DNA from 3 places in the Clostridium sp. AWRP genome. Region 3 is predicted to be linked to each of the others. Evidence: riboswitches for the same ligand, from Rfam matches in the RefSeq annotation. Region 3 holds a riboswitch; each other region holds the start of a gene.
The links. A riboswitch is a leader RNA that binds a small molecule or an ion and turns the genes downstream of it on or off. The one in region 3 is predicted to bind cyclic di-AMP.
Positions count from the first base shown of each region.

Region 1 (3,285 bases), 1.8 Mb from region 3:
TAGACTTTAATGAAATAGAAATTCTTCAACATCAAAATAAATGGGAGGAATTATCAAATATAATGGTTAATGCTGCTCAAAGTCTTAAAAAAGGCGGCGCTGATTTTATCATAATATGTACTAATACAATGCATAAACTAGCTCCTGATATAGAAAGCAAAGCTGGAATCAAGGTTTTACATATAGCAGAAGCTGCAGGTAAAAAAATAATTGAAAAACATATAAAAACTGTAGGACTCCTTGGAACAAAATTTACTATGGAAGAAGGTTTTTATAAAAAAGTTCTTAAAGATAAATTCAATATAAACGTAAGTATTCCAGATGAAGATGGTAGAGAAGTTATTCACCAAATCATATACAATGAATTATGTAAAGGTGTAATAAAAAATTCATCAAGAGAAAAGTATAAGCAAATAATAAACAATCTGCATTTAAATGGTGCTGAAGGAATAGTTCTTGGCTGTACCGAAATACCTCTTTTGATACAACAAAAAGATGTAGATATCCCAATATTTGACACAACAACAATCCATGCTGTTTCTGCTGTTGAGTTTGCTTTAAAGTAAATAAACTAAAGAAATACTTTATACTATAACTGATATTCTAATATAAGGACAGCAGCAGAAGTAATTAACTGCTGTTCTTATATTAATTTTAATACCTATGCCATCCTATTATAAAAATAAAACGCCTTTTATTTTTATAACAAACATTATTTACTATATTTTTTAAACAAATCATCAAGAGCCTCTCTTAAAAGAAATGCTTCAGTTCTATCTGTTGACTTAGAAAGTCTAGAAAGTCTATCAAGTTGTGTTTTTGTAAAATAGTTAGACTTTAAAACCATACTTTCTGATTCAGAAAGACATATTCTATTTTTGCCCAGTTCTTTAGCCCTAAACAAAGCACTATCTGCTACTCTAAAAAGTTCAACTACATTCTTAGCATCTCTTGGATAACTTGCAATTCCAAAGCTTAAAGTAAAATAAATATCTTCTGTTTTCATATTATCACTTATGTCAAATGTATTATCTGATAAATACCTCCTTATTTCCTCTAATTGCATAAATCCCCTTTCAGCACCTTGTTTTGCAAGTAATATATTAAATTCATCACCATGTCTATAAATACTATCTTCAGGTAACAAATTATTATTTAAAATTAATATAAGCTTTTCTATTACTTTATCAGCAATATCATTTCCATATAAATTATTTATATTTTTAAAATTGTCAATATCTGCAATTACAATACTAAAAGGGCCTTCATTTTTTGATATCAATTCCTCCATTCTAGATACAATATACTCTTTAGAAACAAGCTCCCTATTCATCAAAACAACCTCCATATATGATCTTTAATTAATTTATTTATTACACTTCAGTATTAGTATTCTATGATTAAAATTAATTTTCCAAATATATAATACTATAATGCCATCTATAATTATAATTTCAAATCTAAAACTATTCCAGTAAAAAATAAATTTAATTTAGCATATGTTTGAATTTAGTATAGCAACATATATATGTTGACATATATATGTTGCTATGATATACTTATATATATAATTTAAATATTGATAATGCTTAATCACTTTGAGCGGGAGAACCAATTTTTGGGGTGAATCTTATCCACGTGATAGGTAGGGTTAATTTCTTCGATCCGAATCCGTCAGCTAATCTCGTAAGCATTGAAGGGAAGTTTCAATATATAATATATATTTTGTGCTTTTTTTACTATAAATATAATTAGTAGATTTAATAAGTTGCATTTCACTTCTCTGCAGCTTATTATTTTTTGCAGTGATTAAGCATCATCTTACAAATCACGAACTTTTGAAAGGAGTTTTTTAACTTGCAAAGGAACTATAAAGACATACCATTATGGAGAAATACTTCCCCAGACGAATGGAACAATTGGGAATGGCAAATTTCTAATAGAATTACGACATTAGCAGAATTAGAACAAGTTGTAAATCTTAATGATAAAGAGAAAGATGGTGTACAAGCAAGTCTGAAGAAATTACGAATGGCAATAACACCCTATTATGCTACATTAATTGACCCTAATGACTATAATTGTCCAATTAGAAGGCAGGCAATTCCGACAATTTATGAGACAGAAATTTCTAAATGTGACAGTAATGATCCATTACATGAAACTCTTGATTCACCAGTTCCAGGATTGACACATAGATATCCAGACAGAGTCCTTCTACTTATTACCCAACAATGTTCTATGTACTGCAGACATTGTACAAGAAGACGTTTTGCAGGACATGCTGATAAAACTTTATCAACCAGTAATTTGATAAGAGCTTTCAAATATATAAAAGCTCATAAAGAAGTACGTGATGTATTAATATCTGGTGGAGACGCACTATGTGTTTCAGATGAAAAATTAGAATTTATATTAAAAGAATTAAGTAAAATAGATAACGTTGAAGTGATAAGAATTGGTACAAGAGTTCCTGTTGTTATGCCTCAAAGGATAACTTCTAAACTATGCAATATTATAAAAAAATATCATCCAGTTTGGATTAATACACAATTTAATCATCCAAATGAAATAACCAAGGACTCAATATTAGCTTGTAATATGCTTGCTGACGCTGGAATTCCTCTTGGAAATCAATCTGTACTTCTAAAAAATATAAATGACTGCCCATACATTATGAAAAGCCTTGTACAAAAATTAGTAGCTAATAGAATAAGACCTTATTATATATATCAATGCGATTTATCTGAAGGAATAGAACATTTTAGAACACCTGTATCCGCTGGTATCGAAATTATGGAATTATTACGTGGACATACTTCTGGATTTGCAGTTCCCACTTTTGTAATTGATGCCCCTGGAGGAGGCGGTAAAATACCTATTAATCCTCAATATGTAGTTTCTCAATCACCTGACAAACTAATTCTTAGAAACTATGAAGGAGTATTGTGCACCTACACGGAGCCTTCTGATAAATCCCATAAATGTAAACATTGCGGAATATGTGATAAATTTAAAAATTATGAGTCTAAAGGGCTGGAAAAACTTTTTAGAAATGAAAAAAACTGCTTAATTCCAAAAGATAATTTTAGAATGAGAAGGAGGGAAATAAATAGTGCTCATAAATAGACCTAAATCTGATTATGATTACCATACCAAAATAGATGAAAATGATATATATGTTGATCATACTAATAATCGTGTAAAAATAATTAATTTTAATAATATATCACTGCAAAGCGTAAAACAGATAATACATTTTGCTTCAAATCATCATTTAAGCAA
Region 1 is NZ_CP029758.2:3,248,167-3,251,451, forward strand. Features, by position in the region: gene DMR38_RS14910 (aspartate/glutamate racemase family protein) at 1-566, shown strand, start outside; gene DMR38_RS14915 (GGDEF domain-containing protein) at 713-1,333, opposite strand; cyclic di-AMP (ydaO/yuaA leader) riboswitch at 1,577-1,708, shown strand; gene ablA (lysine 2,3-aminomutase) at 1,858-3,129, shown strand; gene ablB (putative beta-lysine N-acetyltransferase) at 3,116-3,285, shown strand, end outside.
Region 1: it holds a riboswitch for cyclic di-AMP, as region 3 does, so the genes downstream of both, ablA (lysine 2,3-aminomutase) here and DMR38_RS01955 (LysM peptidoglycan-binding domain-containing protein) in region 3, are expected to answer to the same signal.

Region 2 (3,285 bases), 710 kb from region 3:
TATATTATAAAATATAATTAAAAATAATACCCCTATGGGGTATAAGGAGGGCAAATAATGGTAGAGGAAATAAAAGATCAAAATTTTTCACAATCAATTGAAAATGCACCTACTCCTGTAGTTGTAGATTTCTGGGCTTCATGGTGTGGACCATGTAAAATGCTTTCTCCTGTAATAGAAGAAGTTTCAGATGAGTTGTCGGGAAAAGCAAAATTCTTTAAGTTAAATGTAGATGAGAATCCTGTTACAGCAGCGCAATTTAAAATTGCAAGTATTCCAACTGTAATGGTATTTAAAGATGGAAATATGGTAGATAAATTTGTTGGATTCAGACCAAAAGATGCAATAAAAGATGCTTTGAAAAAACATATATAGTTTAAATTCTGTTTAGGCATTTTCAAAGAAATAACTAGTCAGTATGCTAGCCTATTTTTTATCATACTGCGTTGGTAGAACCCTTAGATAGGATTCACTATCTGCGGAACCTGCCTCCTTGTCTGATAAAAAATATTCGTCGCATCTTTGACTTGTTATTTTCTTTCAAATGCCTTATTTCTTAAAATGACAAATTGACAATTTAGTTGATTTGTCATTTTAACTATGAAATTAGAAAATAAAAACTGGAGGTGATAGTATATGGATACTAGATATGATATTGCTATAGTAGGCAGCGGTCCTGCGGGACTGTCAGCAGCAATTAATGCAAAAATAAGAAATAAGAATATAATTGTTTTTGGAAGCAGTGAGCTCAGTGGTAAATTGATAAAAGCACCTAAAATAGATAATTACCTGGGGTTTCCTGGTATAACAGGAGTACAGTTAAAACATAGATTTCAGCAGCACGTAACAAACATGGGGATAAATATAACTTATGAAAGAATAAATACTATATATGCTATGGGACAATATTTTGGCGTTGCTGTAAATGAAAAAATGTATGAAGCAAGTGCAGTTATATTGGCAACTGGCATTGAATATACAAAACCATTAAAAGGAGAAGAAGAATTCCTTGGCAAGGGAGTTGGATATTGTGCTACCTGTGACGCACCCCTTTATAAAGGAAAGATCGTTACTATAATAGGGTATAATAAAGAAGCTGAAGCAGAAGCCAATTATGTAAATGAACTTGCTAAAAAAATATACTATATACCAATGTATAAAGAAAGCTTAGACTTAAATGAAAATATAGAAATAGTAAGAGATAAGGTCGTAGAGATATCTGGAGGAAATAAAGTAGAAAAGGTAATTTTGAAAAGCAAGGAAATAGTTACAGATGGAGTGTTTGTTTTAAAGGATAGCATAGCACCAGATAAATTGGTGCCGGGACTTATTATGGAAAATGGACACATAAAAGTAGATATGAATATGAAGACAAATATTGAAGGTTGTTTTGCAGCAGGAGATTGTGTGGGGAAACCTTATCAGTATATGAAAGCCGCAGGACAGGGACAGGTAGCAGCATTAAATGCTGTTTCTTATATTGACAAAAATTAATTAAAAAAGCCACCTCATCTTTAAAAAAAGATGAGGTGGCTTTTTTAGTTAGCTACAAAAAATACATGATGCCCTATAGTTTTCATATTTCTTTTATCTATGTTTTTCATCCATTGAGATGTGGCTATTTGGGGATTATAAAAGAAAATGGATTTACCTGAAGGATCTATACCCTTTAGAGCCTGAGAAACTGCACTATAACTACTTTCATTTGGAGATACATTTACAGTACCGTTTTTGACGCAGGAAAAAGCACCCCTTTGTTTTATAACGCCTTCTACTGTCTTTGGAAACTCAGGGTATTTTAATCTGTTTAGTATTACGGAAGCTACTGCTACCTGGCCTTCAAAAGGTTCTGAATTGCTCTCAGCATAAACAACTTTGGCCATTAAATCAACATCATTCTGAGTTATATATATCTTTTGATCAGAACAATTAAATACTTGCACGACTTCTTCCTGTCCGTTAAATGAATCGGAACTGGCACTGGTAAAATTCTTTGCAGTTACGTTAGAAAAAGGAATAAGTAACAGCAAAGAAAAAAGTATTAAACAAAAAATTTTTTTCAATCTAATCCTCTCCTTATTACCGACGGGGTTAGCTGACGGGTTCGGTAAAGGCATAACCTACGTAAATACGATTCACCCCAATGTTACTGGTTTCCCCGCGTTTTTAGTAAAACTTAGGCTAATGATATTGTACCCATATAAAAAAATAAAATACGATAAAAATGCATTTTATTAAAATTTTATAAAATAATTTATTACGTGATATAAACAATATCAAATAGTGTATAATTTAAATATATATTTATTGACAGGGTGGTGAGATGGGTGGAATTATTGCAAATGACAGCTAATTCAATAAGGAATATAAGTGTATCCTCCGTTATGGATATATTAGTAGTATCATATATACTCTATAAGGGATATATGCTTATAAAAGAAACTAGAGCTGAACAGCTTTTAAAGGGAATTATACTAATAATATTTCTTATACCGATAAGCAGCTTTTTCAATTTAACTATGCTCAATTGGATACTTACCAAGACTTTGACCATAGGTGTCCTTTCTATTGTTATTATATTTCAACCGGAAATTCGTCGGGCATTGGAACAGTTAGGAAGAACCGCTTTTAATGATAAGCACATTTTAGAGGATGAAGAGACTATGGAAAAGGTTATAACAGAAATTGCAAATTCAGTAGGGAATTTATCTGAAAGCAAAACAGGGGCACTCATTGTAATAGAACAAGTTACTGGACTTGGAGATATAATAAATACTGGGACTAAGATAGATGCTTTGGTATCATCTGCACTTCTAGAAAATATATTTGTAGTAAATACTCCACTGCATGATGGGGCAGCTGTAATAAGAAATAATAGAATAGTTTCAGCAGGATGTTTTTTGCCGCTTACTAGTAATAACGATTTAAACAAAAAGTTAGGTACAAGACATAGGGCTGCAATTGGTATATCAGAGAATTCTGATGCACTTATCATAGTGGTTTCAGAAGAGACTGGTACTATCTCTCTTGCCATGAATGGAAAGATTACAAGAAATTATACAAAGGATAGGTTGAAAAAAGTTCTTATAAATATAATGAAAAATAGGTTTCAGAAAAAGGATACATGGAGAGAGAGGGTGATTGGGTGGAAAGAAAAAATAAAAGGAACCAAATCCTAGTAAAAATATGCTGTGTAATAGCATCATTTATTCTATGGCTGTACATATTCAATGTAGAAGATCCTATGAGGGAAAGAAAGATTGTGGTACCTGTTACCATAGTGAA
Region 2 is NZ_CP029758.2:4,294,115-4,297,399, reverse strand. Features, by position in the region: gene trxA (thioredoxin) at 58-375, shown strand; gene DMR38_RS20045 (NAD(P)/FAD-dependent oxidoreductase) at 637-1,494, shown strand; gene DMR38_RS20040 (cell wall hydrolase) at 1,539-2,063, opposite strand; cyclic di-AMP (ydaO/yuaA leader) riboswitch at 2,066-2,193, opposite strand; gene cdaA (diadenylate cyclase CdaA) at 2,328-3,179, shown strand; gene DMR38_RS20030 (CdaR family protein) at 3,146-3,285, shown strand, end outside.
Region 2: it holds a riboswitch for cyclic di-AMP, as region 3 does, so the genes downstream of both, DMR38_RS20040 (cell wall hydrolase) here and DMR38_RS01955 (LysM peptidoglycan-binding domain-containing protein) in region 3, are expected to answer to the same signal.

Region 3 (3,285 bases):
TTATCTTTATTTATAGCAAATAATGCTATTAATAAAAAATCTAAAAGTACCAGAGCCTAATAGCTTTATATAAAGAACATCACATGTTTTCATCAACTCGCAAAATTTCAAATAACTTTTTGCAGTTGATATCCGTCTGTATTCCATTGTTATCCCAATGACTTTTGCATCCGCAATAATCAAGGATAACACATTGTGGGACAAGGTTTAAGTTCCTAGCCTTTAGCCCACCTTCTATTAGGTTGAGTACACAAGCCACGCCTACAACGCCCACATCTCCATATCTAATATTTTTTGCATTTGAAAAGGCATCGGTTTCGTGGGGAACAATTAGAACTTGAAAGTTATGGGATTTTCCAAGTTTCGTAAGCTCATTTACCCTGCAGCTTTTAGAACAATTTCCACACAAGAAACCATCTTTGACCTTTTTTCTCTTGCATACCCCTTCTGGTTTTAAGCAAATGCAAGCAGGCAGGAGTACTTTTCTTTCCTTTGTCTTAACAAATAACTTTCTAAATGCATTACTTAATATCTCTGCTCCCACCATATTTAGATGGTACTCAACTTCCTTCCTACCACATAAAATATTATCCTCTCTTATTCCATAAAACCTATAGTTGGTGTTTAAAAATTTCTGTACATTTGGAGTATACAAGCCGAGTACCTCCCTGGATCTTTTTTCAAACCACAGTGATATTTTAAAGGCACACTTGTTTACTTTTATAATATATTCTTCACTGCTATTTTTTAAAAATAGCAGCCATGTGTTCATTCTCTTACATTCATATTTGAATTCCCCTGAAGCAGTTAACCAAAGTAGTAATTTTTCAAAGTCGCTTTCACCATAAGACACAGAAGAAGGCTTTACTTCTTTCTTTAAAAGATATTTACAGGCAAGCCTTCCCCTTAAATTATCGGCACTTTTTCTTAAAAATTTTGATTTTGTCCTTAAATTAAATAGAAGTTTTAAAACATTCAAAGACAGTCTATCTGCCTTTAAAGCTTTTGTTATATAAGTTCTCCATAAAACTCCAATGATTAAGAATTCAAGTTCATACTCTTCTCTACTTCTAAGTTCTTCTATACTATTATTCTTAATAAAATTTATAAAGTCTTCTATTATATTATCTGCTTCTATTTGAATTTTTTCCACGACTTCATTTGAAAAGTTGGATATACACTTGTAGTATTCATTTGAATTTTTAGATTCATCTCTAAGAAAATAGGTTATACAATTTTCCATAATATTCTCCTATTTAATCACATTTGAATTTTTATTATATAACTATATTATCACTTTTAATAACGAGAAGTTATATTATTAATTTTCACACATATATAAAATTTTTACTTAATATAAAAAAATTGTGAAGCAATTAATTCACAATGCACGATGCACAGTTCACAATTAAGGATGATTTTCTTCCGTTAAAACTTCAGAAAATCTAAAATATAGCACCATTGAAGCAAAGCTTCAATAAGCTTTGAATTTAAAATTTTTCGCAACACAGCGGAGAAAAATCTACCGAAATTGTGCATTGTGAACTGTGAATTGTGAATTCATTTAGGTCGTAAAGTTTTTAAACTGTGAAAGTTGAGTTAGGTTTCAATGCAGTTGACAATTCGCAGTGAAAAATTACTATTACAACAATTACTTCTATAAGAGTATTAAATTTATGTTGAAGTTTTTTTATGTCAATAGTTCCATCTATTTAATATGGATATACTCTGGGAATGCTGTTAGAATAGCAAACATAGACAAGCCTAAATCTCAGGAATGAGATGCGGGGGATAATTATTTTTTGGGGTGAATCTTTTTTACTAAAAAGTAGGGGTATCCCAATCCCGAACCCGTCAACTAACCTCGCAGGCAAAATTAAGGGGGATCTATATTTATGAATTTTAAAAAAATCAGGACAATGTTATTTGCCGCATTGTTGTGCACATTATCTTTTACTCAAGTACATGCAGCCAGTTACACTGTAAAACCTGGTGACTCTCTATTTAAAATAGGAGTATTATTTAAAACAAATGCAACTACAATCATTAATAACAATGGCTTAAGTGGAACTAGTATATATCCAGGTCAAGCTCTATATATTAATTCAAAGACCTATACTGTACAAGCCTCTGATACGCTTTACTTGATATCAAAAAAATTTGGCATATCTCTTGATACTTTAATTGCTGCCAATAGTAATGTAAGCAGTTATATCTACCCTGGACAAGTATTAAACATTCCTTCAGGTTACGTTTTTAAAGAGACAGCCTCTCCAAAATATATAATTTCCTGTACTGACAACGAGGTAGATTTGCTTGCAAGACTTGTAACTGCTGAAGCAGAAAGTGAACCTTATACAGCTAAAGTAGCCGTAGCTGCTGCAGTTATAAATAGAGTTCAAAGTTCTCAGTTTCCATCTACATTAAAAGACGTAATATACCAGGTATCCTATGGATATTATCAATTTACTCCAGTATTAAATGGATGGATAAACAAACCTGCTTCTGATAGTTCTAGGAAAGCTGCTTTAGAAGCATTATATGGTTCTGATCCAACAAAAGGAGCTATTTATTATTTTGATGATTCAACTACAAATACTTGGCTCTGGTCAAAACCCATTGCTTTAAGAGTTGGGAAACTAATATTCACATACTAGACCTTGTAGGGATCTTAAGCAAAAAAATCAACTTATACTTCGGATATTTTTTACAATCACAAGTACGTTAAATATTTTGATAAGTCTAAGCAGAAAATTTATAAAAACTTAAGGACTTTTGAAAACTCGTACCTCAAACAATTCAAAAGTCCTTAGTTTTTTTTATAAATTTTCCACTAAGACTTATATACAAAATATTTAAATGTTCTTGTTTATTGTAAAAATATCTTTACGTATAAGTTGATTTTTTAGTTAGAAAGCCTACAGTAATAAATACTGCAGCCAATATTAAACATTCAAGTTCTAATTGGTGCTATATTTTAGATTTTCTGAAGTACTAACGGAAGAAAATCATCCATAACTATTAATTCTTAACTCTTAATTTTTAATTATTAAAAAATATCCGCAGCATAAGTTTATTTTTATTTAGGAGCTATATTTAAAGATATTTCTTTGCAAGTTTATCAAAACTGTCTAAAGATTTCTCTATTTTATCATAAGAAATACAATAGGAAAGTCTAAAGTGACCAGGACATTTAAAGGATGAGCCTGGAACTATGAGCAGGTTAAATTTTTTTGCTTCCTTTGCAAATTCAACATCATCAGCAATTAATGACTTAGGGAATAA
Region 3 is NZ_CP029758.2:424,524-427,808, reverse strand. Features, by position in the region: gene DMR38_RS01965 (MDR family MFS transporter) at 1-60, shown strand, start outside; gene DMR38_RS01960 (DUF116 domain-containing protein) at 80-1,243, opposite strand; cyclic di-AMP (ydaO/yuaA leader) riboswitch at 1,752-1,888, shown strand; gene DMR38_RS01955 (LysM peptidoglycan-binding domain-containing protein) at 1,896-2,657, shown strand; gene DMR38_RS01950 (pyridoxal phosphate-dependent aminotransferase) at 3,097-3,285, opposite strand, start outside.